DNA from 4 places in the Colwellia sp. 6_MG-2023 genome. Region 3 is predicted to be linked to each of the others. Evidence: predicted binding sites of a transcription regulator. Region 3 holds the regulator's gene; each other region holds the start of a gene.
What was found. The regulator sigma-54, encoded in region 3, starts transcription at its own class of promoters, with help from an activator protein. The targets are predictions, from matches to a motif close to GTTGGCACGNNNNTNGNNT.
Positions count from the first base shown of each region.

Region 1: Q4503_RS08280 (PEP-CTERM sorting domain-containing protein) is a predicted target of sigma-54. The motif match lies at 4,477-4,495, and genes of this name have one in related genera.
Region 2: Q4503_RS03575 (flagellar hook-length control protein FliK) is a predicted target of sigma-54. The motif match lies at 6,839-6,857, and genes of this name have one in related genera.
Region 4: Q4503_RS08915 (PEP-CTERM sorting domain-containing protein) is a predicted target of sigma-54. The motif match lies at 3,410-3,428, and genes of this name have one in related genera.

Region 1 is NZ_JAUOPP010000010.1:52,651-60,860, reverse strand. It holds gene Q4503_RS08290 (glycosyltransferase) at 1-625, shown strand, start outside; gene prsT (XrtA/PEP-CTERM system TPR-repeat protein PrsT) at 782-3,403, opposite strand; gene Q4503_RS08280 (PEP-CTERM sorting domain-containing protein) at 3,517-4,389, opposite strand; gene Q4503_RS08275 (NAD-dependent epimerase) at 4,671-5,675, opposite strand; gene Q4503_RS08270 (UDP-glucose/GDP-mannose dehydrogenase family protein) at 5,805-7,145, opposite strand; gene Q4503_RS08265 (ThiF family adenylyltransferase) at 7,226-8,080, opposite strand.
Region 2 is NZ_JAUOPP010000003.1:195,688-203,897, reverse strand. It holds gene Q4503_RS03610 (sigma-54 dependent transcriptional regulator) at 1-241, shown strand, start outside; gene fliE (flagellar hook-basal body complex protein FliE) at 478-840, shown strand; gene fliF (flagellar basal-body MS-ring/collar protein FliF) at 1,033-2,733, shown strand; gene fliG (flagellar motor switch protein FliG) at 2,726-3,781, shown strand; gene fliH (flagellar assembly protein FliH) at 3,886-4,671, shown strand; gene fliI (flagellar protein export ATPase FliI) at 4,732-6,081, shown strand; gene fliJ (flagellar export protein FliJ) at 6,181-6,636, shown strand; gene Q4503_RS03575 (flagellar hook-length control protein FliK) at 6,951-8,210, shown strand, end outside.
Region 3 is NZ_JAUOPP010000002.1:25,974-34,183, forward strand. It holds gene rapZ (RNase adapter RapZ) at 1-514, opposite strand, end outside; gene ptsN (PTS IIA-like nitrogen regulatory protein PtsN) at 585-1,037, opposite strand; gene hpf (ribosome hibernation promoting factor) at 1,055-1,342, opposite strand; gene Q4503_RS01825 (RNA polymerase factor sigma-54) at 1,387-2,898, opposite strand; gene lptB (LPS export ABC transporter ATP-binding protein) at 2,983-3,747, opposite strand; gene lptA (lipopolysaccharide transport periplasmic protein LptA) at 3,728-4,282, opposite strand; gene lptC (LPS export ABC transporter periplasmic protein LptC) at 4,272-4,922, opposite strand; gene kdsC (3-deoxy-manno-octulosonate-8-phosphatase KdsC) at 4,919-5,494, opposite strand; gene Q4503_RS01850 (KpsF/GutQ family sugar-phosphate isomerase) at 5,495-6,460, opposite strand; gene Q4503_RS01855 (calcium/sodium antiporter) at 6,487-7,473, opposite strand; gene mlaF (phospholipid ABC transporter ATP-binding protein MlaF) at 7,698-8,210, shown strand, end outside.
Region 4 is NZ_JAUOPP010000011.1:58,183-66,392, forward strand. It holds gene Q4503_RS08905 (PhnA domain-containing protein) at 348-917, opposite strand; gene sstT (serine/threonine transporter SstT) at 1,110-2,336, shown strand; gene Q4503_RS08915 (PEP-CTERM sorting domain-containing protein) at 2,596-3,279, opposite strand; gene tilS (tRNA lysidine(34) synthetase TilS) at 3,628-4,983, opposite strand; gene accA (acetyl-CoA carboxylase carboxyl transferase subunit alpha) at 5,185-6,141, opposite strand; gene dnaE (DNA polymerase III subunit alpha) at 6,275-8,210, opposite strand, start outside.

The DNA.
Region 1 (8,210 bases), on a different contig from region 3:
TAAACCATCTAAACTAACATTATTATTTAATGGTGTGGTAGTTCCGCAAGAAAAGAAATGTAGTATTGATGATCCAAAAACATTTGTAACGATAGGGCGTTTAGATAAAGTTAAAAATCAGAAGCTTTTAATTGACGCCTTTGCTCAATCTGTTAAATCTATTCCGAGCTTTGAACAATGTACTTTAAACATTGTTGGTGATGGCCCTTTGTTTACGGAATTACAATTACAAATAGAATCATTAAATATGCAAAACCATATACATTTATTGGGCTTTAGAGATGATATAACAACCATTCTTGATGAGTCTGACATATTTGTGTTGTCGTCGCTGTATGAAGCTATGCCTATGACTATTTTAGAGGCTATGGCCAATAAAACTCCTGTTATATGCACAAACGTTGGCGGTATCTCTCAATTTATTACAGAAGAACAAGCTTGGTTTGTAGAGCCTAGCAATTGCGAGGCTTTGACAAATAAGTTAAATGAAGTAAAAAATAGCAGTGAAAAGCGACGATTAAAAGCGAATGAAGCATATACATTAGTTTATGAAAAATATGCTGTTAAACAGATGGTTAAAGCATATATGGAGAAATACACGATAAGAAAAAACCTCCTACTGTAGATTAATAGTATCAACACTTGCACTTATTATTACAATGGCATGATGATAACTGTATAGTGCTTTTTGTATTAGTAAAAATTGCATTATATCCCCTATAATTTTAAATGATATTACCAGAAATTATAGGGGAGTGTGATCTTCTTATCTCGTTATTTCTTAGTTGGTTGCGGCTGAAATTTTAGCTGCAGTGTCTAGTATGCTCTTATTATTTGGATAATATTCTAGCGCTTTATCAATATAAGATTTAGCCTTGTTGTACTCTTGTTTCTCATAATAAATCCAAGCTAAATTATTTAAAGCAATACCATTTGTCTTATCAAGAGCAAGTAACTTGATATATTCGTTGATAGACTTATTTCTATCGGTTTTAAATAAATATTCTGCATAGAGGTTAAGAAATAACAAATTATCAGGGTCTTTATGTAAATGATTTTGAACAAGTGTAATTGCTCGCTCAGGCTCATTAGTAAGCATGTACGTGTTATATAACATTGTTGCTGTGCGTGAGCTATTTAGCCGTTTGTATTCTTTTTCAAGTAGTGGCTTTGCTGTAGTATAGTCTTCTAACAAAAATAAAGTTTTGCCCAAAATACCTTTGTATATTGGGCTTTCAGCAATATTCGTTTGTTTATAACTATTTAAAATATCCATACTTTCCTTGGCTTTACCTGCATTAACTAAATACTCTGCATGCATCAAATTAATACGGGGATCCTCAGTCGGTAGATTACTTTTAAAATTTTCAATATCAATCAATATTTCTTTATATAGCCCGATACTTTCCATCGTTAATATTTTTTTAGTAAAAGCGAGGATATTGTTAGGGGCTATTTCTAAAATTGAATTATAAGCTGCAATGGCTTTAGGTTTGTTTTCTTGTTTCAAGTAAGAAAGAGCAAGAATATTGTATTTTTCAATGTTGTTCCTGTTGGATAGGTAAGTTCTATTAGATAGCACGTTTAATGCTTGATCTATATTTCCCATTTGATAGTAACTTTTTGCTAAAGCTAAGCTAAGTGTAGGGTCTTCTTCTTTACTTAACGATTCTTGTATAAAGGTATTAGCTTCTATATCTTTTTTCAGTCCCACTAAGGCATGATACTTTCCAATTATTGCTTTGACGTTTTTTGGCTCTGTATTGAGGATGTCATTATAGGCCTTTATTGCTTGTGTATTTTTATTTTCACTTAAACTTTTTGCAGCAAAATATAGTTTTGCTGTAATGAAGTTAGGGTCAATTTTTAGCATTTGTTGATACAAGCCAGCTATTTCACTTGTATTTTTCATTCTCTTTGTTATTTCGACTAATAGAAGGTAATTCCCTATGTTGTTAGGTTCTTGTGCTATCCAATCTTGAGTCATTTCCTTTGCTCTATCTAGCTGATTTTTTTGAACTAGAGAAGCTAATTCCATTGTTCTGGCTTGCTGGACATCCGTAGCTGATATAGCGATATCATTTGTAATATTTTTAATTATTTCTTCTAAACCAACAAGTGATTCCTGATCATTAACCCTATACTTCAATTTACCTATTTCTAAAGCCAGTGCTGGCGTAGGGGCTTGTGATATATTTACTTGATTTAATAGTTGCGATGCTTGTTGGGGTTTATTTGTTGCTAGTAAAGAATGTGCTACAGCAGCTACTAATACTGTTTCATCATTATCAATTGTTCCATCGCTTAGTTCTGTGTAAGCATTATCGATATAGCCTAGTCTAATTTGAGTGGCTATTAAAATTTTTCTTGCCGGGTGATCGGAAGGAAGGTTTTTCGCGATAGAGGTTAAATAAGAGTGAGCATTTTCGTATTCTGCTAATTGGTAATAGGTAATACCAGCGATAAGCTTTATGGTATCGTTTGAGTAATTAGATGCAAGGGTTTTTTCTATCGCTACTTTAGTATTGGTATAATCTTTCATCATTATGCTATTTTTAGCGGATAGAAAGTTAATATAAGGTTGTGTAGGGTATTGTTTTAGGAGCTCTTGTAATACCCCCTTTGCTGCTTCATTATTTCTAGCTTCAATATTGCTTTCTGCTTCATAAATTTTGGCAACGCTATATTTTGGCAATAATTTAGCTAAGTGCTGATAGCTTGCAGCGGCCTCTTCGAAATCTTTAAATGAAAATTGAGCTTTTGATAGTAGTAACCAGGCTAACCAATTTTTTTTATTTTCATTAGCAAATATTTTTAGTTCTGCAATACTCTTAGCAATATCATTAGTTTTTATATTTGGCGACATTAATTTTAATAAGTTTAATGCTAATATTTGATTGGGATTATTATTGTTTGTATCAGTGGTAAGTTTTTCTAATTCTATTAAGCCTTCAGCTCTTTCTTTTTGAGATAATATTGATAAGGCATAGAAAAGGTTAGCGTTATAGCGACTTTTGGGGTTTAGGTCTTTGTTATATTTTTTCCATAAACGTGAAACGCTATCATGCTCATTTTGAAGATAGTCTACTTGCATTAAAGACAGCAACCATTTTTCCGCTGGGGCACCAAGGCTTTCGGCTTTATTTAATTCTTTTGCTGCTGATCCTAAATCACCTAACATTAAATATATTTTTCCAAGAGAAGCTCTTAACTCGGGATTATTTTGATGTTGTTGAATAGAGTTTTTAAGTGAAATAATAGCATTATTTAATTCGCTACTTTTATTATCCTCAATGGCTTGCTTAGCGATTAGTAAAACTTGTTCTGGAGTATTATTGTTTTCGCAGCCACTAAGAAAAGTAAATGTTATAACAATTATTAGAATGTGGAGACGTTTCATCATTGGAGTTCCTTCAAAGTATTTGTGCTACGTTAGCATATGATAAAGTTAAAGGCATAAAAAAAGTGACCTAAAGGTCACTTTTTTTGGTATCTATACTAGATAAGGTTATGTCATTATGCTTTAGTTTTTCTTCTTAAACCTAAACCTAATAAACCTAAGCCTAAAATTGCAATTGATGTTGGCTCTGGAACTGCAAATACACCTGAAAGATTAATATCTGTAGTACGAGATATTGTGTCACAAGTTGCATCGTCACAAGTAGGTAATAGATTAGGGTCTATGTTAAAATCAGTACGGAAAGATATATCTTGAGCTTCAGTTATAGTGCCACCAGCAGTTGCTAACTCATAGAATGTATAACCAGAATCATCAATGAACAAGTTCTCTACTAGTGCATCACTACCAGCTGTATACCAGTCATAATTTACAACACTGTTAAATACAACATTAGGTCCGTTCACATCAAAGTTATTTAAGTCTAGCTCTAATACTTTAGTTGTGTTTGCTGTAGTTACATTTCTGTAGAAAAATTCAAAAGTACCGCCAGTATATGTAGGAGAAATAGCATCTACAAAATCGATAACACCATTTCCATCTACATCTAAAGTATTATCAGTAATAAGGCCACCAACAGCACCACCATCTATGAATTCTGCAACACCAGTTAGTGTATAAGTAAAGTCTAATACCCAATCGTTACCGTAGCTAGCGGTAGTGCCTGTACCTAATAAAGGTGATAATTGACCAATAGTACCAACGCCCATATCAGTAAAAGCAAGAGAAGCACCAACAAGGTCACTAGCTTCTGAACCCATAGAAATAGTGCCATCATTAACATATGTAGATGTTACTGGTAAGTTAGTCGCACCTAAAGCATTAAAGAAAGATGTTGCTCCAAACGGAGTAGAAATACTAATTGGGTCTGCACTTGCAGCACCAGATACTAATAATAATGCAGATGCTGTATATAGAGTTTTTAATTTCATGATTTATCCTTTAAACATAATAATTGTAATAACACTGCATTAGTATTTTTAAAAGCAATGTAATAGATTTTATTCTCTACTCTGTATAAGCAAGCAAGGTGCCAACTTTTTAATTTTTTTTAAGCTGTTGATGTTAAAGGTTAAAGTGTAGTGATGATAAACTGTGACTATTTATCATAAATAATAGTGTAAAAAAATCTGACACGTTTCTTATCTTGTGTTTATTCGGAACACACCACTATTATTTTTGGGTGATAAAGCACTCTAATGAATAGTTCATACTATTGATAAAAACCTTTATACCAATTTACAAACTCTTTAACACCATCACTAACTGCGACTAAAGGTTTATAATCGGTAGCTATAAACAGTTCTTCAATATCAGCATAAGTTTGGTATACATCCCCTGCTTGCATAGGCATGAAATTCTTCGTTGCCTTTATACCGAGCGAACTTTCTAATGAGTCAATGAAGTCTAATAATTTTACAGGGTTACCATTACCTATATTAAAGATTTTATACGGTGCTGAACTCTCAGCTGTAGAGCCAGATTCTACCTGCCAATCTTTGTTTTTTTCAGGAATAATGTCTTGAATTTTTATAATGCCTTCAACAATATCGTCGATATAAGTGAAGTCTCTTCGCATATCACCTTGGTTGTATACGTCAATTGGATCACCGTTGATTATAGCTTTAGTAAACTTATATAAAGCCATATCTGGACGACCCCAAGGTCCATAAACAGTGAAAAACCTTAAGCCGGTTGTTGGAATGTTATATAAATGAGAATAAGTATGAGACATTAATTCGTTTGATTTTTTAGTAGCAGCGTATAATGAAATAGGATGATCAACACTATCAGACGTGGCAAATGGTGTTTTATTGTTTAAGCCATAAACTGAACTAGATGATGCATAAATAAGGTGTTCAACATTATTATGACGACACCCTTCTAAAATAGTTAAATGGCCAATCAAGTTAGAATCAGCATAAGCCATTGGATTATCAATAGAGTAACGAACACCTGCTTGTGCGGCTAAATGTATAACACGGTTAAATTTTTCTATTGCAAATAACTGAGCTATATCTTCTCGGTTAGCAAGATCTAACTTGATAAATTTAAATGATTTATATGCCTTTAATTCATTTAAACGTGCTAATTTTAAGTTAACATCGTAATAATCATTAAGGTTATCAATACCAATAACTTCATGTCCCTGTTTACATAAGCGTTGCACTACATGAAAACCAATAAAGCCAGCTGCACCCGTAACTAAAAATTTCACATTGTTTCCTAAATATTATTTATCTTGAGGGCATACTTCATTACCCATGTTGTCAGAATAAATTCTAACCTACCTTGGTTTTACCTATGTAGGTTAGAATTTATTGCCCATGTCAGAAGGAATGACAACTTACATTTTTTTGATACTGTCACCACGACCTATACCATAGTATGAGAAACCACGTTCTTTCAATAGTACCGGGTCGTATAAATTACGACCATCTATAATAACTTTATGTGATAATGATTTTTCAATTAAATCAAAATCAGGCGCTCTAAATTGACTCCATTCAGTACAAACTACTAGAGCATCCGCGCCAGTTAATGCGGATTCTTTGGTTCCAACCAATGATAAATTATCACGCACACCATAGATACGTTGGCATTCTTCCATGGCTTCCGGATCGTAAGCTTGTACTTTGGCTCCAGCGGCCCATAACGATTCCATTAGCACCATTGATGATGCTTCTCGCATATCATCTGTTTGTGGTTTGAATGACAGACCCCAAACGGCAACTGTTTTATTTTTTAAATCGCCATTGAAGTAGGTATTTAGGTTGTTAAATAGTTTTTGTTTTTGAGCGTAGTTAACACTTTCAACAGCTTCTAATAAAGCGGGTTTATATTCAATGCCATGAGCTGTTCTTACTAATGCTTGTACATCTTTAGGAAAACATGAACCACCATAACCACAACCAGGGTAAATAAACTGATAACCAATGCGTGAATCGGATCCAATACCATGTCGAACTGCTTCTATATCAGCGCCTAGTAATTCTGCTAAGTTAGACATTTCATTCATAAATGAAATTTTAGTTGCTAACATACAGTTGGCAGCATATTTAGTTAATTCTGCAGAGCGTACATCCATATATATCATGCGATCATGATTACGGTTAAATGGTGCATAAAGCTCGCGCATTGCAGCTTTAGCTGTTTCTGATTCAGTGCCAATTACAATTCTATCTGGTTTCATGCAATCACTAACGGCAGCCCCCTCTTTTAAAAATTCAGGGTTTGACACGACATTAAATTCAATGTTTATTTTTCGTTGATTTAACACTGAAACGACTTTAGCTTTTACTTTATCAGCTGTGCCAACAGGTACTGTTGATTTATCGACAATTATTCTTGGGCTTGTCATATGAGTAGCAATTGTTTCAGCAACAGCAAGAACATATTTTAAATCAGCAGAACCATCTTCGTCAGGAGGTGTTCCTACCGCAATAAATTGAATTTCACCGTGTTCTACACCTAATTTAGCGTCAGTGGTAAAATTTAGTTGACCATTTTTATGTGTTTCTTGTACCAGTGGAGTTAAACCAGGCTCATAAATTGGAATTATACCTTTTTTAAGGTTATCTACTTTCGTTTGATCTATATCAACACAAACAACATCATGACCCACTGAAGCTAAAACAGCTGCTTGAACCAACCCTACATATCCAATTCCAAAAACTGTAACTTTCATTATCTTCCTTCAATGATGGCAATCAATTTATAATTAAACAGAATATAGCTTTTTTTTGATTTGTTTTCTATCGTAAAAGGCTATTTGGCAACTATTCTTTTAGCAATATTAAACATTATTCTTGGCATTAATCCAGCATTACCAAATGGTCTCCACGTTTTTTTGTATTTATTACGATAAGCATCGAAATGAAGTCCGTAAGGTGCCGAAATTATTTCCCCGCGATCTAATAATATTTTAAGAGCGTATGTTTCGGCTATTCCAGCACAAAGGTTAACTGCCATAGAGGTTGAAGGGCCTCGCTTCTCTTTAAAATTAACCGCACTTTTATCGACTAGGTATGAACGCTGTAGCATGGCTGGCGATAAACCAATTAAAAATTGTATGAGTTGATCATCCTCAGTTTTTTTGTCTTCAAAGCGAAAATATTCTTCGTAATTCATTTTTCCAGGCATAAAACAGAGAAAAGCACAGCCCATACCTAATGGTGCAGCTGTTATTACGGGAATATTTTTTTCATAACATTTTTTGAAAACTATTTTTCTTGCTTGAAGAGCAAAAAAGTCTAAGGCATCAACATATAGATCTACCCCTTCAAGAAATTCATCTACATTATGTGCAAAGATACCTTCAGGAAAAGACTTTATATTTGCTTCTGGGTTGATGTCTTTAGCCATACGCTCCATTACATCAACTTTTTGCTGCCCGAGTGTAGATATGAAAGCTCCAGATTGTCGGTTAAAGTTATGTACTTCAAAATCATCAAAATCTGATATGTAAAAATTTCCGACACCTAAACGCGCGAGGGTTAAAAGGTGTACTCCACCAACGCCTCCTGCACCCGCTATGGCGACTTTTTTACCTCTAAGTATTTGTTGTTCTTCTTTTGTTACCCAGCCAATGTTTCTGGAAAAAGCTTTTTCGTAATTAAACATTTAACATCCCCTTTATATTTCATTGTAATCACTGTCGTAAGGTAAAAATAATTACTTAAGCCAATTTAATAAATATACACTTTAATCATTATATTATGTAGGGAGTACTTTTATTTAATTTAAATAAATC
Region 2 (8,210 bases), on a different contig from region 3:
AAATAACTTAATGATTGAAAACTTTGAAACATCAAGTGTTAATGAAGTTGATAATATTATTGCACCTGAAGATAAATTAGGTAGCGAATTAAAGCTGCAAGAAAATCAAATTATTCTTGATACCTTGCAAGCTTGTCACGGTAGTAGAAAAGAAGTTGCTGAACGTTTAGGTATTAGCCCGCGAACCCTGCGTTATAAAATTGCCAAAATGCGCGATTCAGGTATTAAAATTCCTGCATAAATTATGTTTTCTATTTTCAATGTCAGCTGTTCATTTAGGCAGCTGACGTTATTTTGTCTTAAACACCCCTCATTCTTAATTATTCTATATTTTTAACCTATTGTTTTAATTTGGTTTATAATTATCTTGTCTGTGTATTCTATATTTGCAATCTATTGGCACTATGCTTGCAGAATTACTAGTTATATATAATTTTTATTGCGTTATAGCAAAAAATTGACACAAGTGAGACTACTATGGACATCAGTACTAATTCTTTATTCGCACAAATGCAAAGTATGTCATTACAAGCGTCTGGTAATAGGATTCCAGCCGTTGGTGGTGATATGGAAGGTATGCCAGGTGTTAATTCAGCAGGGAAAATTAACTCATCAAGTAATGATTTTGGTAATTTACTCACTGATGCATTAAAAACAGTTCATGAATTACAGCAAGATACCGGTGCTAAAAAAATGGCTTTTGAAATGGGAGATCGCAGTGTTTCGCTAGGTGATGTCATGATTGCATCGTCAAAATCTGGTATTGCTTTAGATGCTACAGTTCAAGTACGTAATAAATTTGTTGAAGCATATAAAGAAATTATGAGCATGCCAGTGTAATTTAAGCGGATCAAATAACCAATAGCGGCGTTGCTTTCAATCGCAATAGGCCAGCTATTACTCATTCAAGCGCCTTGCTCTTGATGATTTACTCTCACTTAAATGTGAGTATGAAAAATAAATAGCAGTAGTAAGCGGAGAAGTAAAGTGGCAGATACAAATTCAATGGTAGCAACAGATAATAATAGTTCCATGATTGCCAATGATTATGGTGATGATAACGCTATTGAAGAAAAAAAATCAGGCTTTGCCGCTGCTTTAGGTAATGCTGATACCTTACGTCAAATCACCTTAGTTGTCGCGCTATCAATCTGTTTAGCTATTTCTGTTTTTGTCATTATCCTCGCGAACGAACCTGAATACCGCTTTTTAGCGAAGCAACCTACAGAGCAACTTATTAAAACAATGGATTTTCTTGATGCCAATAAAGTTGATTATCGTCAAGAAAATAACACTCTCTCAGTACCAACCGATGAATATCAAACCATAAAGTTATTATTAGCCCGCGAAGGTTTATCAGCTGAAGCGACAGAAGGCGAAGATATGGTAATGCAAGATATGGGCTTTGGTGTTAGTCAACGTTTAGAACAAGAACGTTTAAAGTATGGTAGAGAACAACGCATCGCTAATACTATTGAAGAATTACAAAGTGTTTCACGCGCGAAAGTATTACTTGCTATTCCAAAAGAGAATATTTTTGCTCGCCGCGAGAAAAATCCTTCAGCGACAATAGTACTGACTTTACAGCGAGGACGTTTACTTTCGGCTGAAGAAGTTGATGCTGTTGTTGATATTGTTGCCTCATCAGTTCAAGGAATGAGTCCTAATCGTGTAACGGTAACAGATCAAAATGGTCGTTTATTAAATTCAGGCAGCCAAAATTCAGTGTCTGCTCGTTCGCGTAATGAATTAGATATTGAACAAAAGCGCGAACAAGAATATATGGATAAAATTTCTAATATACTCATTCCTATCGTTGGCCTAGGTAATTACACTGCGCAAGTGGATGTAACCATGGATTTTACCAATGTAGAAGAAACCGCTCGTCGTTATAACTCTGATTTACCTGCGCTGCGCAGCGAAATGAAAGTTGAAGATAGCACTATTGGTGGTTTATTAGGTGGTATTCCTGGTGCTTTAACTAACCAACCACCACTTGAATCAAGTATTCCAGAAGATGCAGAAGGTCAACAGGTGAAGTCAACACCAACCAGAAAGCATAGTGAATCAACTAAAAATTATGAACTTGATGAGGCGATCAGTCACACCAAACAGCAAACAGGGGTTGTTCGCAGAGTGAGTGTGTCAGTAGCACTTGATTATGTTGATGGCATCGCACCTGCAGTTGACCCTGAAGCTGAAGAAACAGCCGTTGCAGCGGTTGCTAAAATACCAAGAAGTGTTGCTGAAATAGCTTCTATTCGACGTTTATTACAAGGAAGTATTGGTTTTGATTTACAAAGAGGGGATGTTTTAGAAGTTATTACTATTCCTTTTAATCGTATTGATCTTGGTGAAGCTGATGTGTTGCCAATGTGGGAACAGTTATGGTTTTTGAAATTATCAAAACTTCTGATGGCGGCTGTAGTAATTATAGTGCTAATTATGGCTGTTGTTCGTCCGATGTTGAAACGTTTAATTTACCCAGATAGTTCACCAGATGATTATGGTGATAAATCCCTTGATAGTCATATAGATCTTGGTGATGAAACCATGGATATGCTAACGTCAGACTTCGATGCAGGTAATGTTGGTTTTGCTCCTGATGGTAGCTTACAATTACCAGACCTTCATCGTGATGAAGATATATTAAAAGCGGTTCGAGCATTAGTTGCTAATGAACCTGAATTGTCGTCTCAAGTAGTTAAAAGTTGGTTGACCGAAGATGAGTGATGAATTAAACACAGGCGGAGAGCTTACCGCAACAAAACCAAGTTTTGATATTAGTAAATTAGAAGGCAGTGAGAAGGCTGCGATTCTATTGTTAAGCCTATCTGAAGAGGATGCTGCACAAATATTGAAGCATCTAGAGCCTAAGCAAGTACAACAAGTCGGTACTGTTATGGCGGCAATGGAAGACTTCACACAAGAGAAGATTACCGCAGTACATAAACAGTTTATTCATGATATTCAAAACTTTTCTACTATTGGTTTTCAAAGTGAAGATTTTGTTCGTAAAGCCTTAACGGCCGCTTTAGGTGAAGATAAAGCTGGCAATCTCATTGATCAAATTATTATGGGCGGGGCGTCAAAAGGTTTAGACTCTTTAAAATGGATGGACTCTAAGCAAGTGGCAAATATTATAAGAAATGAACATCCCCAAATTCAAACGATTGTACTGTCTTATTTAGCACCAGAGCAATCTGCTGAAATTATGAGCCAGTTTACAGATAAAGTGCGTTTAGACTTGATGATGCGTATTGCTAACTTAGAAGAAGTACAACCTGCCGCACTTCAAGAATTAAATGAGATTATGGAAAAACAATTTGCTGGCCAAGCAGGTGCTCAAGCAGCCAAAATGGGTGGTTTGAAAGCTGCAGCAGATATCATGAATTATCTTGATACTAACGTTGAAGGTACACTGATGGACTCGATGCGAGAAAACGACGAAGAAATGAGTCAACAAATTCAAGATTTAATGTTCATTTTTGAAAACTTAGCGGATGTTGATGATAGAGGCATGCAGGCAATTTTACGAGAAGTTGAACAAGACGCGCTAATGAAAGCTATTAAAGGTGCAGATGAAGCTCTCAGAGAAAAATTCCTTAGTAATATGTCGAAGCGTGCTGCTGAAATGCTAGTAGATGATCTTGACGCAATGGGGCCTGTACGTATTAGTGAAGTAGAAGTTGCACAAAAAGAAATTCTTGCCGTTGCTCGTCGATTATCTGACGCAGGTGAAATTATGCTTGGTGGTGGCGGTGGCGATGAGTTCTTATAATTGTCATTGATGATAGTAAAATACTTATTTGCTGTTTGGGCTTTATACTTATTTGATTTATTAAGTATTCGTTTAACAAGTTACCAACCCGTTTTGAGAAAAATATGAATAAAACATCACCCCGCATTATAAAAGCAAAAGAATCAGAAGAATTAGATGTTTGGTCTTATCCAAATGTGCAAGCAGAAGTGGTTGAAAACCAAGAAAGTCATACGAATGCTTTAGGAAAAAAGAGCACATGGCGCTTTGAACCGCCAGAAGAAGAAATTGAAGAGCCTGAGCCGCTTACCGCAGAAGAAATTGAAGAAATAAGACAAGCAGCACATGATGAAGGCTTTAGTCAAGGCAAGGAAGAAGGGTTTGGCAAAGGTTATGAAGAAGGCAAAGCACAAGGCATTGAAGAAGGTACTATTCAAGGTATTGAAGTAGGTACAGAGCAAGGTTTAGCTCAAGGTAAAGAAACGATTGACACGTTAAGTGACAATTGGAAAAGTTTAATTGAACAGTTAGACAAGCCCTTAGCGAGTGTTGAAAAAAATATAGAAGAACAACTGCTAAATTTAGTTGTGCAATTAACAGAAGCTGTTGTTTTACAAGAAGCTAAAACCAATCCCGATATTTTGATGGCTGCTATCAATGCCGGTATCAAATCATTACCTAGTAATGAATCTACAACGCAAATATATTTAAACCCTGAAGATATTAAACGCGTAGAACAGCAGTTTGGTGCATCTCACATTCAAGAAAGTGGATGGAAATTGCTGCCGGCACCACAATTAAGTGTCGGAAGCTGCCAAATAGAAAATAGCACTTCTAACATTGATTTACAGATGAAGTCTCGTTTAAAGCAAGTATTGGAATCTTTCTTGCAGGATGCTTTACATCAATAATTTTTTGACTAGTTAGGCGTAAGTAAATTTACGCTTTTATCTCATGTTGAAGGGTAAATAATGGTCGATAGCCAACGTATTAGTGATAGATTAAAAAACAGTCAAAAATTTATACACCCATTTAAAGAGCCTGTTGCTGGTCGCCTAGTACGTGTTGTGGGTTTAACCTTAGAGGCTGTTGGTGTAAAAGCGCATATAGGTAGCCAATGTTTAGTTGAGACCGCTCATGGTGATTTATTAGCCGAAGTTGTTGGTTTTGCACAAGAGATAACTTACCTTATGCCGGAAGAGAGTCTGCGTGGTGTGTTACCCGGTGCTAGGGTACTTCCAATATCAGCTAAAATGCACCTTCCTTTGTCAATGAATTTACTTGGGCGAGTAATTAACGGCATAGGAAAGCCGCTTGATGGGAAAGGACCTATTACAAATGATGATGACTATAAATTAAATACTAGCCCTATTAATCCTTTATCACGTCGAGCCATTACTGAACCACTTGATGTTGGTGTACGCTCAATTAATAGCTTTATTACCGTTGGTAAAGGCCAGCGTATGGGGTTATTTGCAGGCTCAGGTGTTGGTAAAAGTGTACTCATGGGTATGATGACACGAGGAACAACAGCTGACGTTATTGTCGTTGGCTTAGTTGGAGAGCGTGGGCGAGAAGTAAAAGAGTTTATTGAAGAGATCTTAGGTGAAGAAGGGCGCGCTCGCTCTGTTGTGGTCGCTGCACCGGCAGATAACTCTCCTTTAATGAGGTTAAAGGGTTGTGAAACCGCAGTACAGATAAGTGAATATTTTCGCGATCAAGGATTAGATGTTTTACTACTTTTAGATTCATTAACTCGATACGCGCAAGCACAACGAGAAATAGCGTTAGCAGTGGGAGAGCCTCCTGCAACGAAAGGTTATCCACCGTCAGTTTTTTCTAAATTACCACAACTTGTTGAACGAGCTGGTAATGGTGGGGAAGGGCAAGGATCAATTACTGCTTTTTATACCGTATTAACAGAAGGTGATGATCTGCAAGATCCTATCGCTGATGCCTCTCGTGCTATTTTAGATGGCCATATTGTCTTATCGCGAGAACTTGCAGATGCAGGACATTATCCAGCTATTGATATTGAAGGGTCAATTTCTCGTGTAATGCCAATGGTCACTAATGTTGAACATCAACAACTAGCCCGTCAGCTGAAACAGATTTATTCTGTTTATCAACAAAACAAAGATTTAATTGCTATCGGTGCTTACACTAAAGGAAATGATCCTCGGATTGATCAAGCGATAAATGTTCAGCCAGTTATTAACTTCTTTTTACAACAACAGATTCAAGAAGTAATACCTTTTGAACAAAGTGTACAGCAATTACAAGAAATAATAGCTGCTGCTACGGCTAATGCGAAGCGTTAATTAAAAGAATTAATTGAGCGCGTTAAGTCTTAGCATTAAATGTTCAAGACTAATAAGTTAAGTATCTTCAACATGCTAACCGTTTAAGGAATACATATTATGGCGGCAAATAATAACAAGCAGTTACTCACGCTATTAAAGTTTGAGCAAAGTAAGGAAGAGAAGGCGGAGAATGCACTGCGCAATGCTGAAAATGATTATCAGCAAAATTTAACTCGCTTACAAAGTGTGTCTGATTATCGATTAGAATATATGTCGCGTTTAAGTGAACGAACAGCGCTTGGCTTGGATAGCGCTACTTATAATCACTATCATGCTTTCATTAATAAGCTCGATAATGCAGCAGAACAAGTTAAAATTGCGATGAATCAAGCTAAAGCGTTAGTTGAACAAAGTAAAGAGTTGTGGATCAAACAAAGACAAAAAGTACAGGCTGTCGAAATGCTTACTGATAAGCGTAATGCAGCGTTAATGAAGATTGAAAGCAAGAAAGAACAAAGTATGTTTGATGAAATATCTACCCAACAATTTTTACGTCGAAAATCGAATTATTAATCGAGTTGGACATACTTATTAGGCTCGATAAAACGTGTACCTTAAATTGCAATTTATACGCTAATTTTGACCTAGGAGTTTAATCCTAAATAACAAACGGTAGTAAGTTTGCGTAAGTGAATATTCAAGCGATAAAACTAGCGTCATCACTACTAAAATTATTTGTACACTATATTCACTCGTTATAGGCATTTTAAAGCTAACTGGAATGATTATTGCTTATCTAAAGCTGTTAAGGAGTTTTTTCTTAATTTATAGTTTGGTTAAAGTGTCGTTATACTTTAGTTATATCAATTTTAGCAATTGGGGCTATTATGCAACAACTCAATGTTTTATCCATGAAAGTATCACAAGGTATCGAAAATAAAGACGATGCAGGTGCTTTAAATTCCACTTCACCAAAGGATAAATTTTCCCAGCATATAGACATACAGCTTTCTAAAAATAAGCAACATACTAAGTCTGAAAATAATCCCCCTAATGATAGAATCGTCTCTAATGAAAAAGCTTCTTCGAAAACGAGTAAGCCAGCTATTGAGCAAAAAAATATAAGTAGGGATGATAAAATCCAAGATAGATCCGAATATCATCAGGCTGTAGTTGATAACGCTGATCCGGCAACAAATATGCAAGAAGTTGCCGCTCTTGGCAATCAAGATGAACCTGATACAAGTATAGTAAATGCTGATGATAAAAAAATTGTTGATGAATCAGAATTACTTATGACTTTTTTAACAAAGGTTAATCAAACGCTAGTGACTGAGGCTTCTTCCGATAAAGCAGTGCCTTCAATAGTGGATGCTTCAGCAGTGAATGTTAATGAAATTCCTGACGAGAAAACAACAAAACTTAATACTGAAACATCTTTAAAAAACAAAGGTTTATCGACTGGGTTATCAAGTGTTGCTAAGGCTGTTTCCTCAACCACAGAAGTGGGAACGGATGCTATTCAAGGACCAGATAAGTTAATTAATTCATTAATTTCTGAAGATAAAAACCCAGAAATTGGTAAAGGGAGTAACATTAACGAAAATATTATGGCTAATCAGGCGAGTAGTACACTATTAATTGATGGTGAAAGTCCAACTGATGAAACGTTGTCTACAGAAAAATTAGTGAATAGTGCTCAAGATAAAGTGAGTAAGGGGAGTGCTAATAACCTAGAAACTGATTTAACTAAATTAGCTGAAAAAAATGTTATGGCTAATAATAAAATAGCAGAACAAGTGGAAATAAATCCTCAGGATGAAAATACCTCTCCTCAGAAGTTTGTAGATACAGCTATAGCAAGCCAAAGTACAATACCAGTAGGCACTGAAGTAAAAAGCGATAATTTACAGCAAAACCTTATGACGGCTAGCAAAGAAGTTAACCCGAATAATATCAGTGGATCGGTAAAAGAGGTGTTAGGAACTTCAATTGGAGCTGATGATGGTAGCGACAGTGAAGTAAAATCAACAATTAATGAAAAGCTAATGAAAACTGATAATGGGGTTAGCGTTTTAAAAAATGAGTTAACCACAGCTGAAGTTGATACTGTTGTTGAAAGTAGTAAAACTCAAAGTGGCATAGTA
Region 3 (8,210 bases):
CGTGTTTAAAGCCAAAAGACTCGAAGACTAAAACCATTTTACCGGTTTTCTTTCCAAGAATTCTTTCTCGTACCAAGTCAGCTAATTGGTGCGGAGTTAGCTGGCTGGTATTGATATATAAGTCGGCATTGGTAGAAATAGGTGCTAATAGTTTCTTTTCGAGTGATATCGCTTGGTCTAGCGCAATATTCTCTTTAATTAGAGGATGTAAGCGCCTTGTTTCACTAAAACGACGAATAAGGTCATTGTCATCTGCATCTAAAAATAATGTAGTTACATCAACTGCATCAGGTAAATATTCAATGATCTCTACAATATCCTTAGGATTGTTAGGTAAGTTACGAACATCTAGGCTTACTGCAACATTGTCATAATCATTAATCACGGTATGGGTTAATGCAGGTAGTAAATTAACAGGAATATTATCAACACAATAATATCCTAAATCTTCTAATACTCTTAATGCAACTGATTTCCCTGAGCCAGAGCGGCCACTAACAATGATAAGTTTCATATTTTTAAGTTCCGCATGAATTAGCTATGCATTAGGTTTTATTGTGTAGAAATATATTTCAACTTATTGATTAAGCGGTTTGTTGAATAAGATCAAACATCTCTTGTTGGCTGGTGCATTTACGAACTTTTTTAGCTGTTTTGCGATCACTAAATAGTTTGGCAATACTTTGCAACGTTTCTAAATGCGCTTGCGTATTGTCTTCAGGTACAAATAGGCAAATAAATATATCAACAGGTCTATTATCAATTGCGTCGAAGTCAATTGCGTTTTCAGTAGTTAAAAACACGGCAATAGCTTTGTCTGTATTGTTTAGTCTGCCGTGAGGGATAGCGATACCGTTGCCGATACCAGTACTCCCCATTTTCTCTCTATTCATTAAGCTATCTAATAGATCTGTTGGGTTAGAGTCAATTAGTTCATTGGCGGCAAGTTGGCAAATTAGTTCAAGTAAACGCTTTTTGCTTTGAACTGGAACTGCACAACGTGTGCAGTTCAGTGTTAATATATTTTGTAGTGTCATAATTATAATGGATAAAACTAATGTTGTGTTATTTTGCCTTTGTATTTGAGTACTTGGCGATCTAGTTTATCCACCAAAGTATCTATCGAGGTATACATATCAGCACTTACTGCTGAAGCATGAATTTCACTGCCTTTTAAATGTATAGTTGCTTCAGCTATCTGTTCTAACTTTTCAACAGTCAAGACTACATGAACATTATTGATATGATCAAAATGTCGCTCTAATTTAGCTAATTTTGTTTCAACACAATCGCGTAATGATGACGTTATTTCTACATGGTGACCGGTAAGGTTAATTTGCATAAGTATGTTCCTTCTCTAGTTAATTCAGAAAATAAAGTCACAGGCTATAATAAACTCTTACGTTGGTTGGACGGTGGTATAGATAAGGATTCACGATACTTAGCTATAGTACGTCTAGCAACATTAATTCCTTGTTGTGCTAGTAAGTCTGCCATTTTGCTATCACTGAGCGGTTTAGCGGGTGTTTCTGCTAAAATGAGTTTTTTAATTAATGAACGTATGGCAGTTGATGAACATTCACCTCCATTTTCGGTACTAACATGACTTGAAAAAAAGTATTTTAATTCAAAAATACCTCTAGGCGTGTGCATATATTTTTGCGTAGTTACGCGAGATATAGTTGACTCATGCATATCCACGGCTTCAGCAATATCATTTAATACCATAGGTCGCATCGCTTCAGCGCCATGTTCTAAAAAGCCTTGTTGACGTTGTACAATGCAGTTAGATACTTTAAGTAAAGTATCATTACGTGACTCTAAACTTTTAATAAACCATTTAGCTTCTTGTAAGTTTGTTCGAATAAACTGTCCGTCATTACTAGAAGATTTTGTTGTTTTTGTCATGGCAGCATATTGTTGATTTACTGATAGCTTAGGAGCAGTATCAGGGTTTAATTCGACAACCCAACGACCATTTTTCTTTTCTACGGAAACATCAGGAATAACATATTGATCATCGCTTTTCACTACTGCATCACCAGGACGAGGATTTAAGCTCTGTATCAAACGCATTACTTCACGTAACTGTTCTTCTTTGAGGCGAGTTTTACGCATTAATTGTCGATAGTCACGATTACCGAGTAAGTCGATATGCTCGCCGATAATTAATTTACTTTCTTTTAAGTAAGGGGTTTCAGGATCAAACTGATTTAATTGAATAATTAAACAATCAGCGATAGAACGGGCTGCAACACCAACAGGATCAAAGACATTAATACGTTTTAATACCGCTTCGACTTCATCAAGTTCCAGTCCTTCTATACCAACACTTTCTAATATTTCTTCACTCGATACCGTAAGATAACCTGCTTCATCAACAGCCTCTATAATAGCGATAGCAACCGTGCGATCAGTTTCTGAAAATGGCGTTAATTCCATTTGCCATAAAAGGTGATCTTGTATTGAATCGATCGTTTCACCTTGATAGGTGTAATCTTCACTTGGGCTACTAATTGCCCCTGTATTTGACGTACCAGCACTGTAACTTTCTTCCCAAGTTGTATCAATGTTCAACTCTTCTGGTATGTCATTTTTCTCCATTGCTTCTGTTGTACTTATCTCATCAATAGAGGCTGATGAATCTTCACTTCCATCACTGGTAGATCGTTCTGTGATGGTGGCTGAAAAAGCTTCTTCAAGTTTATCTCTACTATCCTCTGAATTATTATCTGAGGTTTCTTGATCATTAATTTCAAGCAGAGGATTACTTTCAAGTACTTCTTGAATTTCTTGTTGAAGCTCTAACGTCGATAACTGCAAAAGCTTTATAGCTTGTTGCAGTTGTGGCGTCATGGTTAGTTGTTGTCCTATCCGGAGTTGCAGAGTTGGGCGCATCTACGTTGTCTTAATTCCTGTTATTATTGTTTATAGTTACTAACTTAGAGCAAGTATAGTCTACGAATTTATTATATATGTTAACTATAGCGTGAATTGCTCGCCTAGGTATACATCTCTTACCTTTTGATTAGCAAGAATTTGATTAGAATCTCCTTCTGCTATTATTTCACCGTGACTAACAATGTAAGCATGCTCACATACATCAAGTGTTTCACGAACATTGTGGTCAGTTATTAAGATACCAAGACCACGGTTTTTAAGATGAATAATTATTTTTTTTATGTCGCCGACAGAAATAGGGTCAACACCTGCAAAAGGTTCATCAAGTAATATAAATTCAGGATCTGCTGCTAAAGCGCGGGCTATTTCTACGCGTCTTCTTTCCCCTCCTGATAAACTCATACCTAAATTATCTTTAATATGGCTGATATTAAATTCTTCTAAGAGGTGCTCTAATTTTGTTTGCCTTTCATTTTCATTAAGGCCTTTTCGAATTTGTAATATTGCCATAATATTTTCAGTAACGGTTAGTTTTCTAAAAATAGACGCTTCTTGAGGTAAATACCCAATACCTCGACGTGCGCGTTCATGCATAGGCGATAGTGTTACATCTTCGTCATTCAGCATTATTTGGCCATTATCATTGGGTACTAAGCCAACAATCATGTAAAAAGAAGTCGTTTTTCCTGCTCCATTAGGCCCCAGTAAGCCAACAATTTGTCCTGAGCTTACCGCTAAACTAACGTTTTTAACAACTTTTTTGCTTTTGTAAGCTTTTGATAGGTTTTTAGCTATCAAAGTCGAATTATTAGCTTCGCCGTTATTATTATTGCTTGTTACTGTCATTACTTTTCTTATCTTGTTGAGCTTTTATTTGAGCTGGCTGCAAAACAGTGGTTACTGAATCATTATCACTACTGATAGCTTCCAATTTCTCATTTAGCGTATTGTAAGTGATTATTTCTCCTGTCACTTTACTACCTGCTTGTTGTACTTGCGCATTACCTGAGATGGTAATGATATTTTGATCTGGTTGATAGGTTATCTCATTAGCTTGCAAGCTGATTAAACTACCATCTTCTAATTGTTGTTTGAAAACAGCAGGTTCACCTTTGGCAAGGTAAGTGTCTTGTTTTTGTTGAGTTTTATCATCAACTTTACTGTAAACTTGAACAATATCAGCACTAATCGAAATAGAGCCTTGGTTTATACTAACGTCATCTAAATAACTCGCTATTTTATTTTTTAAATCAGCTGATTGACGTTTCGATTTTATCGTGATTTCTTGTGTGAGATCTTTCTTAGCCGCGCATACTGGAAGTGCTAACGAGAGCAGTAATGAGCTTAATAAGAAACCTTTGCTAATTTTTTTAATTGTCATTTAGAGGGTAACCATTATTTTTTTTGTAAATAGTACGTACATGTTCGGTTAATGTCATCTGTTTAGTGTTTAAGTCAATTATTAAACCTGAGCCATACATAGTGAAGTCTTTTCCTTGCACCATTACCGTTTGATCTGAGCTAATGATATTAGTATTTAAATCAAGCTCTAAATATTTGCAATGAATTTCTTGTATTAAACTATTTTTATCAGTTGCACTTAAGTGTACTCGATGATTTAAAATAACCCTATTATTTTTATATAGCGTTGCTTCTTTAGCGCTAAGCTTCCATGGTGCATTTTTTGTTAGTTTGTTGCTCGAGCTATTTTCATTTGCTAAATCGGAGCCGTCAATATTATCTTTCGATGATGCTTGGGGATACAATGTGTACTTAGGTAGCTCGAAGTGTGTTAGTTCAAGTTTGGCATAATGCTCCATTCTCTTAGCAATAATAGCATGTGAAAGTACGCCTGAATCGGTGTAAATATCAGTTTTAAGTGCTTCCGCTATAAAGTCAGGTGTGAGTTCACTGTCGATGACTTCACCTGGTATTATTTTTGACTGTCGCCATTCGATTATTCCATAAACCGTAGCGGCTAATAGCAAGATTAAAAAGGCTAAAAAATTTATCCGTGTCATACACTCGCGCCTGTAGCATTATCAATAGTGTCTTGACATTGCATTATCAAGTCGCAAACTTCTCGTACTGCGCCGAAACCACCATTAATAAAGCTTGTATAATTAGCTTTTGCTGATACAGCTGGATGTGCATCAGACACAGCAATACCTAAACCAACGTGTAAAATACATGCTAAGTCTGGAATATCGTCTCCTATGTAAGCTACTTCATCAGGGGTTAAATTAAGTTTTTGAATTAAAGTCATCAGTGCAGGCAATTTATCTTCTTGCCCTTGTATAATGTGTTTAACATTTAAAGCTGACATCCGGTTAGCTACAATAGCTGAACGTCTACCAGTGATTATTGCAACCTCTACACCACTATTACCAAGTGCTTTTATTCCAAAGCCATCTTTAGTATGGAATGCTTTAAGTTCTTCGCCATCATTACCTAAATAAATACGACCATCTGAAAAAACACCATCAACATCACAAACAAGTAATTTAATTTTTTTGGCTCGTTCTAATACGTTTAGTGATACATCACCATAAAGTGTATTAGAATTTTGAATAGTATTAGTGATATTTTCCATTTAAAGAACTCCTGATCTTAGTAAGTCATGCATATTCATTGCACCAATAGGTATTTGTTTTTCATCAACGATAATCAAACCATTGATTTTTTTATCTTCCATTATATTTAGCGCTTGCGCTGCTAACATGTCTGCTTGTGCTAAGGTTGGGAATTTAGTCATAACGGTTGTTATATTGTCCCGATGAATATCAATTTGTAAATCAAGAATTCTCCGTAAATCACCATCAGTAAATAAACCAACAAGTTGCTTATGTTTATTAACAACGGCGGTCATGCCTAAGCCTTTAAGTGACATTTCCACTAATGCGTCTTTTATCAATGCATCTTCTGAAATAATAGGAATACGATCGCCTTGATGCATAATATCACTCAAGCGAAGTAATAAACGTTTACCTAAACTACCACCAGGGTGAGATAAAGCAAAGTCATCTGCGGTAAACCCACGAGCATTAAGTAGAGCAACGGCAATAGCATCGCCCATTACTAATGTTGCAGTAGTACTGGACGTTGGAGCTAATCCTAATGGGCAAGCTTCAGCCGAAACCTTGATACAAATATGTGTATCAGCTAATTTGGCTAATGTAGAGTTGATATTGCCCGTCATAGCGATGAGTGTTGCCCCAATGCGTTTTATCACAGGCGTAATCGCGAGAACTTCGCCTGTTTCACCTGAATTAGAAATTGTTAGTACAACATCGTCTTTGGTGATCATACCCAGATCACCATGACTGGCTTCACTTGGGTGAACAAAAAAAGCAGGGGTGCCCGTACTTGCTAATGTGGCTGCTATTTTACCGCCAATATGTCCCGACTTCCCCATACCAATAACAATAACACGGCCTTGGCAGTTAAACATTAATTGACAGGCGTATTCAAAGTTATGGTCAATATATTGTAATAACTCTTTAATTGCTTGTTGTTCAATGTTAATTACATTTTTAGCAAGTTTTTTAAAGTTTTTCATGGCTCAGCTTAAACTAATATTTTGTGCTAGTTAATGGTTGTTTGGCTATAAAGTAATGCTTGATAACCACAAAAACACATTAATAATAATGCACCTTTTATGCGGGTAAGTCTAAAGCAGCCCGCTTTACGGCTAAAACACAGTAAAAATAGTAACCCTGTGATTGCGAGCATAATAGGAATGTCGCGAATCGATGCTTCAGGATTTATTGGGCCTGGTGCGATAATACCTGCAAAAGGCAATACTGCTAGTATGTTAAAGAGGTTAGAGCCGACAATATTCCCCATCGCTAAGTCATCTTCTTTCTTTAAGATGCTCGCAATACTTGCTGCTAATTCAGGCAAGCTTGTGCCAATAGCAATAATAGTTAAACCAATAACAAGATCACTAATACCATAGGCTTTTGCAATAAATATTGAAGAATCAACAAGGAAGTGAGCGCTTAATACTAATAAAACAATACCAGCGATTAACCAAAAAATAGATTTGGATGTACTTGTTGCTTCTGGTATATCTTGTTCAGCTTCAATAATTAAAGGGTCATCAATTTTGTTGGCTTTTCGTTGTCGCATGGCCTTGATTAATAAAATTGATATAAAACCGAAAAAACTCACCATTAAAATAATACCTTCAGTCAAACTAAAGAAATTATCAGAAATCATCCAGTAAGCTACTAAAGAAAATAGCAATAAAAGTGGCAATTCTTGTTTAATGGTTGAAGAGGATACCATTAGGGGTTTTATTAAGACGCTAAGACCTAACACTAGTGCTATATTGGTAATATTTGAACCAACCGCGTTACCAATAGCTGTATCAGGGCTTCCTTGCAAAGATGCTGCCGCAGCTACCATCATTTCGGGAGCTGATGAGCCCATGGCAACTATCGTTAAACCAATGATCATTGGTGAAACGCCTATATTTCTTGCTAATGATGATGCACCTAAAACAAATTTATCCGCACTCCACACGAGTACAGTAAGGGCAATTAATAATATTCCAACGTGTTCTAACATTTATGACTCCAGTTTTGAGGTGCAAATTGTCGCTGTTTGTAACAGAAAAAAAAAGGAATTAATTCGATTAAAAGAAAATAAGCGATATAAAAAGCTAAAAACATCCCTTTTTACATTTTCTAACACTTAATGATGCTTATTATTCACTAAATTGTGAATTTTTAGTGAAGAATTTGAGGTGGTCAGGTAAAATCGTTTTTAATCAATAAGGCATAATTAATAATATGATCGAAAACGATAAGCATGAGAATTTAGTTGATATACATAATCTAACCTTTAAACGAGGTGAGCGGGTTATTTATAATGATATTAGTTTGTCTATACCTACAGGTAAAGTTACCGCCATTATGGGGCCAAGTGGTATTGGCAAAACTACTTTATTACGTTTAATTGGCGGGCAGATTAAACCTGAATCTGGAAAAATCTTATTTGCAGGTAATGATATTCCGCAGCTTTCTCGAAAAAATCTATATGAAACGCGTAAACGTATGAGCATGCTTTTTCAAAGTGGCGCGCTTTTTACAGATATGAATGTTTATGACAATATTGCTTTTCCTATTCGTGAACATAGTCAGTTACCTGAAGCTATAATTGAAAAAATAGTATTGATGAAACTTGAAGCCGTAGGATTACGCGGTGCACGAGATTTACATCCTAATGAACTCTCTGGTGGTATGGCTCGACGTGTTGCTTTAGCACGTGCAATAGCACTTGATCCTGAATTAATTTTATACGAT
Region 4 (8,210 bases), on a different contig from region 3:
ATAAAATCCTGAAAAATACGTTATGTGAAACCTGAATCAATCTCTTACGATAAGCTAACTTTTGCATGCTCTACTAATACAAATATCCTCAGTTATTCGTAATTGAGAGTCAATTAGACAATACTGATGCCTGCTAATACACCCAGAATAATCAGCGAAAATATTAAATAGAGTCACAGCAACCAACAGTTATTCCCCCTGCTTAGCGCTTAACTGTCAGCTTATTATAGATTTTAATTTCTGGGGGTACATATAGAGTTAAAGTGATTTGAAATAAGTTACGTTGAGCAACTATAAAAAGGCACGTCTGCCCTTTTATAGTCAATAAACTAGAAAATCCCCCTAGCTTAAGCTTTCTTTAAATAGGCTGAAACAAGTACGATACGCGTACCATTAACTTTACCTTCAATATGTTCAGGGTTATCAGTTAACGTAATACCACGTACTAGAGTACCTTGTTTTGCCGTAAAGTTGGCACCTTTTACTTTTAAGTCTTTGATCAAAGTAACATCATCACCGTCATGTAACTCAGCACCATTACTATCACGTGTTGGGCCCTCACGTTGCTCAGCTGCAATACCTTGCTCTGCCCAAGTTTTTACGTCATCTTCCATATAAATCATGTCTAATGCGTCTTGTGCCCAACTTTCAGCTGATAACTTATGCAACATACGATAAGATATTACTTGTACAGCAGGCTCTTGGTTCCACATGCTGTCATTTAAACAGCGCCAGTGGTTCATATCTAATTCTGCTTCACCGTCAATTTGCTTTTGACAAGTATCACAAATATAAACACACTGTTGTGCACTTAAATCACTCGTTGGCGGTACAGGATATACTGAGAGGTTATTTGTTGCTGTGCAAAGTTCACAGCTATTATTACTACGTTGTTTTAATGCATTTTCGTTAGGCATATTGGTTCCTAATATTAACCTTGATGATATAAGATAAACTTAATTTTCAGTAACATAATTATACATTATTTTTTTATATCTTTTGTAAGAAAATCTATACTCACTTGGTAATTAAATATTGTTGCTAATGATAGACAAAGCTTAACTTCAATGATAAAAAGCTCGGCAATAAAAATATAATAAGGCGTCAGCATGACAATACATTCCAACACAGAAAAAAAATCACTACTAACTAAACTAAACGCATTCGGGTTAGTACCCCAAATCATCATTGCCATTATATTAGGGATAACACTTGCTGTACTAGCCCCAGAAGTCGCTATTTCATTTTCAATTCTTGGTAGTTTATTTGTTAATGCACTAAAAGCTGTAGCGCCAATTTTAGTATTAGTGTTAGTTGCCTCGAGTATCGCTAATCAAAAAATCAACAGTGATGCTAAATTAAAACCAATAGTTGGCTTATATTTACTTGGTACACTTTGTGCTGCTTTTGTCGCTGTAGTGCTTAGTTTTATATTCCCAACGACATTAACATTAGATATAGCTAGCGCGAGTGCTACTCCACCACAGGGCTTAGGTGAAGTATTATCAACCTTGGCTTTTAAAGTAGTCGAAAATCCAATTAGTGCCATCGTAAACGGAAATTTTATTGCCCTATTGGCTTGGGGGCTTGGCTTAGGCTTCTCACTTAAACATGCGAATGAACAAACAAAAATAATGGTACATGATTTCAGTGAAGCGATATCGAGCATTGTGCGTATTGTCATTCGCTTTGCCCCTATCGGTATTTTTGGTTTAGTTGCCAATACCATTGCGACTACCGGGTTTTCAGCATTAGCTGAATATAGCCATCTTGTTGTGATCCTACTTGCTGCAATGTTAATTATTGCATTAGCCGTTAATCCATTAATTGTATTTATTATTATGGGGAAAAATCCATATCCATTAATTTTTACGTGTCTTCGTGAGTCAGGTATCACCGCATTTTTTACTCGCAGCTCTGCTGCAAATATTCCAGTCAATATGGCGTTATGCAAAAAGTTAGATTTACATGAAGATACCTACTCTGTTTCAATTCCTTTAGGTGCAACTATAAATATGGCAGGTGCGGCAATAACAATTACCGTGTTAACCCTAGCGACAGCTAACAGCTTAAATATCGATGTAGATTTTGGCACAGCTATCTTATTATCAATCGTGGCGTCTATTTCAGCCTGTGGTGCATCAGGTGTCGCAGGTGGTTCACTATTACTAATACCTTTAGCTTGTAATTTATTTGGTATCAATAATGACATCGCAATGCAAGTGGTTGCTATTGGTTTTATTATTGGTGTTATTCAAGATTCAGCTGAAACAGCACTTAACAGCTCTACTGATGTTGTTTTTTCTGCTGCAGCTTCGCACAACATCACAAAATAGAGTTTAAGTAATACTAGAAGATATTATCTCGATTGGCTATTCTATAATATGTGTATTTTATAGTTCAGTTGTTAAACCTTATGCAGTGAAAGCACTTTAATAAACTGGCTATTACCGCATTAGTACAAGTATAGAAACACCATTACAGAGTAAAATGAATGCCAATAAAAAACGCCTCACAAAATGTGCGGCGTTTTTTATTAATCAAACTTAATCATTCTTTATTAGTGAATTTTTATAAACTAATAGAATAATTAAATTAAAGTGATTTTTTCTTACGACGTAAAGCTATACCAGCTAAACCAAGACCTAAAATAGCTAAAGAAGTAGGCTCAGATACTGGTGTAGGATTAGTAGTTTCAGTGTAGTTATATGTAACATTTAAGCTAGCACCAGCTACAGTATCTACTGAAATTACAGTGTTACTACCGCCAGTTCCACCAAAATTACCGAAAGCAGTTAAACCTGAAGTAGAAACATTACCAGTACCGATAAAGCTTAGGAAATCAGTATTTGAAGAATCGATAGTAGCGTTGATCGTATCAGTACCAGTTAAACCAAACGCGGTAAATATATCAGAGCCATCAAGTGCTCCATCTGCACCAAGAGCTACAAAACCAGTATCAGCACTCAAGTTTATAGTAAGTGAACCCAAACCTAAAAATGTACCTATAGTTTCAATACCTACACTGCCTCTTGTAGTTTGTGCTAGATTATCATTATTGTTTAGAGTGATGTCTGATAACATGCTAGCAGAAAAACTAATATTAATAGTATCAAGGTTACCTAAGCTAGCATCAAATTGTGAAACAGTTAATACATCACTCCATTCAGTGGTAGAAGCAGCATGGTTATCTGAAAAAGAAATCACACCGGCTTGAGCTAGTGGAGATAATGCCATAACAGTAACAGCAGCTAGTAATTTTTTCTTGAAAGTTTTCATTGTCATCCTTTATTTATCGATAAATTCATTCTGTTATCCTATGAATGATATGCAAATGTTTTACTATACCTTTCATATACTCTAGAAACAGTTTAAAAAAAGTACTGTTTTACAACAGCCTACCAAAATAAAGCACATATCATGCCAACAAAAATAGGAGCAATAAGGTGTTGATATATAAAGATATTTTACAACTTATTATTTTCCACTTATTTTAAAAGCTACTAGTGTAAAAAAACTCGACACAAAAATAATGATTTAATTTAATTAAAATAATCGCATAGGTTGTTTTTTGTACAGGTTATTTGTAGCGTGTGACTAAGAAAGGGACTGCTAGTTACCTGGTGATTATGACCAGTTTAAAAGAATACTATCATCATTATTTTTAGGGATATAACGTTGACAAACAAAGTGCCCTATCGCAGCGACTAATACATCATCATAATATAAAAAAGGGATCCTTTTCCGTTGCCAAACTGGAATATTTAACTCTTGAAGTATCTTTTTTAGACTACGAGAATGATTTCTATAATCAGGTAAACAAATAGGATTGCTATGATTAAAACGTATTGTCACTTTTTGTCCTGCATTCGGCATTATAATTCGTTGAGATGCTACGGTAATGTCTTGGCTAGTTTTCTTTAAAAAATATAATTTCCCCAAATTATCGGGTAGCTCAATTTCTGTTTTCGGCTCATTGAACACGATATCAGTATGCCAATTGCTAATATCTATAAAGTCAGCGGTTAAATATAAAGTCCCCTTATGACGACGAATCACATTATCACCAACTTTCACTACAGGGTTTTTATCACTATCCGCATTCAATTGTAGGTACAGTTGAGCTAGCTGTTCAGTACTTGGCATTAAACAATTATTTTTAGTTAAAAAATAACGAATTACATTATTAAACCGTTGTTGAGATAACTGAGTTAACGATCTCACCGTTAAGCTATTCACGCCACTAATACAAAGGTTAAGGTCTTCTTCAGCCAACTCATCAAGTAATAACTGCCCTTCTCTGCAATGTTCACTACTGCGATTAATGGTACTAGTAATGCTAGGCCAGCGCTTCATTAATAGTGGCATAATATTATTGCGAATAAAATTACGATCAAACCGAGTATCTGTATTTGACTCATCTTCGACCCAGGTTAAATCATTAATTTTGGCATAATCAATAATGTCAGCTCGAGATATTGATAATAATGGTCGCAGTAATAAATCTTTCTCTTGTCTAGTTTCATTACCCATAGCTGATAGACCTTTTAAACCTGACCCTCGCTTAAGGGCAAGTAAGAAAGTTTCTGCTTGGTCGTCACTATGGTGCCCAGTAATGATCAATGAAGGTGTTTGATAAATCGAATGTAAAGCTTGATACCTTGCATCACGCGCTAAAGACTCTAATGACTTCTGTGCTTGTGCTTGGACATTAACCCGACATATTTTTAACGGTAAATTAAGCGCTAAGCAAGCTTGTTCAGCAAAAACTTGCCAAGAAAAAGCATTGTCACTTAAACCATGATTAACATGACATACAGTTACAAGGTTAGTAATAGGTTGCGTTAAAGGAGATGCTTTCTTTAACGATGCTATGGCATGTAATAAGACTTGCGAATCGACACCACCACTATAAGCAACAACCACAGGCATGTTCGGATGTTTACTGATGGCGTTTAGCAGTGCTAACTCTATGGGATGCATAAATAGCCTAAACTTGTTTTAATCAATTTTTTTAACTGGTTAAACATTATAAAACCAAATTGATACTTGTGTGGATTGAAAATTAATAGAGGGGAGATAGTCATGAAAGACTGGTTGTAGATAAAGTCTTTAAGGGTATAAACACTTTATCTACAACCTATATTAATAATAAGTATTAATATAGGTTGGCAATATAATATATTAGCAGTAGCCAAATGACATTAACTTATCATATCGACTTTCAATCAACTGTTCTTTATCTAACAGATCAAGTTCTGCTAAGTTACTTTTTAAAGATTCTTTTAACATTGCTGCCATATGATCCATATCGCGATGTGCACCACCTAATGGCTCTTCCACAATATTATCAATTAACTCTAATTCTTTAATACGCTGTGCAGTTATACCCATAGCTTCTGCAGCTGTTGATGCTTTAGCAGCGGTTTTCCACAAAATAGATGCACAACCTTCAGGTGAGATTACAGCATAAGTAGAATATTGTAGCATATTAACTCTATCACCAACCCCAATTGCTAACGCACCACCAGAGCCACCTTCACCAATAACGGTACAAATAATAGGAACTGACAAGCGTGCCATTACTTTTAAGTTCGTTGCTATAGCTTCACTTTGACCACGCTCTTCTGCACCAATGCCAGGATAAGCACCAGGAGTGTCAATAAAAGTAATAATTGGCATATTAAAACGCTCTGCCATCTTCATTAGACGTAATGCTTTTCGATATCCTTCAGGACGAGGCATACCAAAATTACGTTTAACTTTTTCAGTGGTCGAACGACCTTTTTGATGACCAATAATCATCACAGGTCGACCATCTAAACGTGCAGTACCACCAACAATAGCGCTATCATCAGCATACGCTCTATCACCAGCTAATTCATCAAATTCAGTAAATATACGAGATAAGTAATCTAACGTATATGGACGTTGTGGATGACGGGCTACTCGTGCTGTTTGCCAAGGATCTAAATTGGCAAAAATCTTTTTGGTTTGTTCTTTATTTTTTTCACGTAACTGAGAAATTTGATCTTCTAAATCAAGATCTAGCTCCTGACCTGCATTAACAAGCTGAAGCTCTTCTATTTTTGCATCAAGTTCGGCAATAGGTTGTTCGAAATCTAAAAAATTTAATGACATATGCTATTTTGCACCTAAAAAATGGTCTTAATTTTCTTTCATTACCGATTTTATCATCGATAACACTTAATTATTAATTTTAACGGATAGCGTTAAAGCTAGCTCTGAAATATATATTATAAAAACTATTCAGCTACTTAAACTGTAAGGTGACATTTTCTTCACCTAATAGTTCTTTTAAATCATATAATAACATATCTGCTGGCGATACCCGCCATTGTACTCCAAGTTCTAACATGCCGCGAGCTTCTTCTCTTTGATAATAAACCCTCACAGGGCAAGTACCTTCTTTATGTGGCGTTAAAACTTGTGTAAATTGTTCAATAAAACTGTCGCCTAGTTTTTCTTTATGCACTCTAACATCTAAAGAAGTAACATAGTTTTCTCTAGCATCAGCTACCGTCATAATATCTCTGGCGGTCATTGTATTACCTCCAGAGTAATCATCAAAGCTGACCTGTCCACTACACACTAAAATTGCATCAATTTCGAGCAATTCAGAAAATCTATCATAGTCATCTGGAAATAATCGTATATCCATACGCGCACTTTTATCATCCAACGTTACTAATGCCCAGCGACGACCACGTTTATTAACCATAACGCGCACACCAATAACTAAACCGACAGCAACCGCTTGCTTATCACGACCGGTTGGCTGCATGCCCACTAAACGACTAGTAGAATATTTTTTAATTTCAGCTAAATAACGATTAATAGGGTGACCTGTTAAATATAAACCTAAGGTCTCTTTTTCACCATTAAGCCAAACTTCTTCCGGCCACTTTTTTACTTCTTTAAATGACTGCCTAGAATCGGTTTGTTCATCATTAATTAAACCAAATAAATCATTTTGTCCTAACGACTCAGCTTTTGCATGCTGCTCAGCTGCTTTTATTGCTTCTGGCAATGTTTCAAATAAAGCTGCTCGATGTGGTAAGTCTTTACCGTCACTTGTTAATTTATAGGTCGGTCCAAGTGCATCCATAGCACCTGATTTTATTAACTTCTCTAAAACACGTTTATTTGTTTTCTTTAAATCTAAACGCGCACAAAAATCAAAAAGATCAATAAAAGGACCGCCTGATTGACGTGCGGCAATAATCGCTTCAATAGGACCTTCTCCTACACCTTTTACCGCGCCAATACCATAAACAATTTGATTATTATCATTAACAGTAAATTTATACTGACCAGCATTAACATCTGGCGGTAATAAATCAATATTCATATTGCTACATTCATCGACTAATGTAACAATTTTTTCAGTGTTATCCATATCCGCAGACATAACGGCTGCCATGAACGGTGCCGGAAAGTGGGTTTTCATCCATAAAGTTTGATAGGAGACCAACGCATAGGCTGCTGAATGAGACTTGTTAAAGCCATAACCCGCAAATTTTTCTACTAAATCGAATATTTTAATAGCTAACTCGCCATCAACACCGCGATCTATTGCACCTTTTTCAAAGCCAGCACGCTGCTTTGCCATTTCTTCAGGCTTTTTCTTACCCATAGCACGACGCAGCATATCTGCACCACCTAATGAGTACCCAGCCAAGACTTGTGCAATTTGCATAACTTGTTCTTGATACAAGATAATACCGTAAGTTGGCTCTAAAACAGGCTTTAAATCTTCATGTTGCCATGTCGCATCTGGGTAGCTGATTTCTTCGCGGCCATGTTTACGCTCGATAAAGTTATCAACCATGCCTGATTGCAATGGCCCAGGGCGAAATAACGCCACCAAAGCGATAATATCTTCAAAACAATCGGGTTTTAATTTATCAATTAACGACTTCATACCGCTAGATTCAAGCTGAAAAACTGCGGTTGTTTGTGACGCAAGTAAAACTTTAAAACTGGCAGGGTCTTCAAGATCAATGGTCGTTATATCAATAGGCTCTTTACCGGCTTTTAACAGCTGAGCATCAGCCATCTCAATTGCCCACTGTAAAATAGTTAAGGTTCTTAACCCTAAGAAATCAAACTTAACTAAACCAGCATCTTCAACATCATTCTTATCAAACTGTGTAACTGGATTCTTACCTTCATCATCACAATATAAA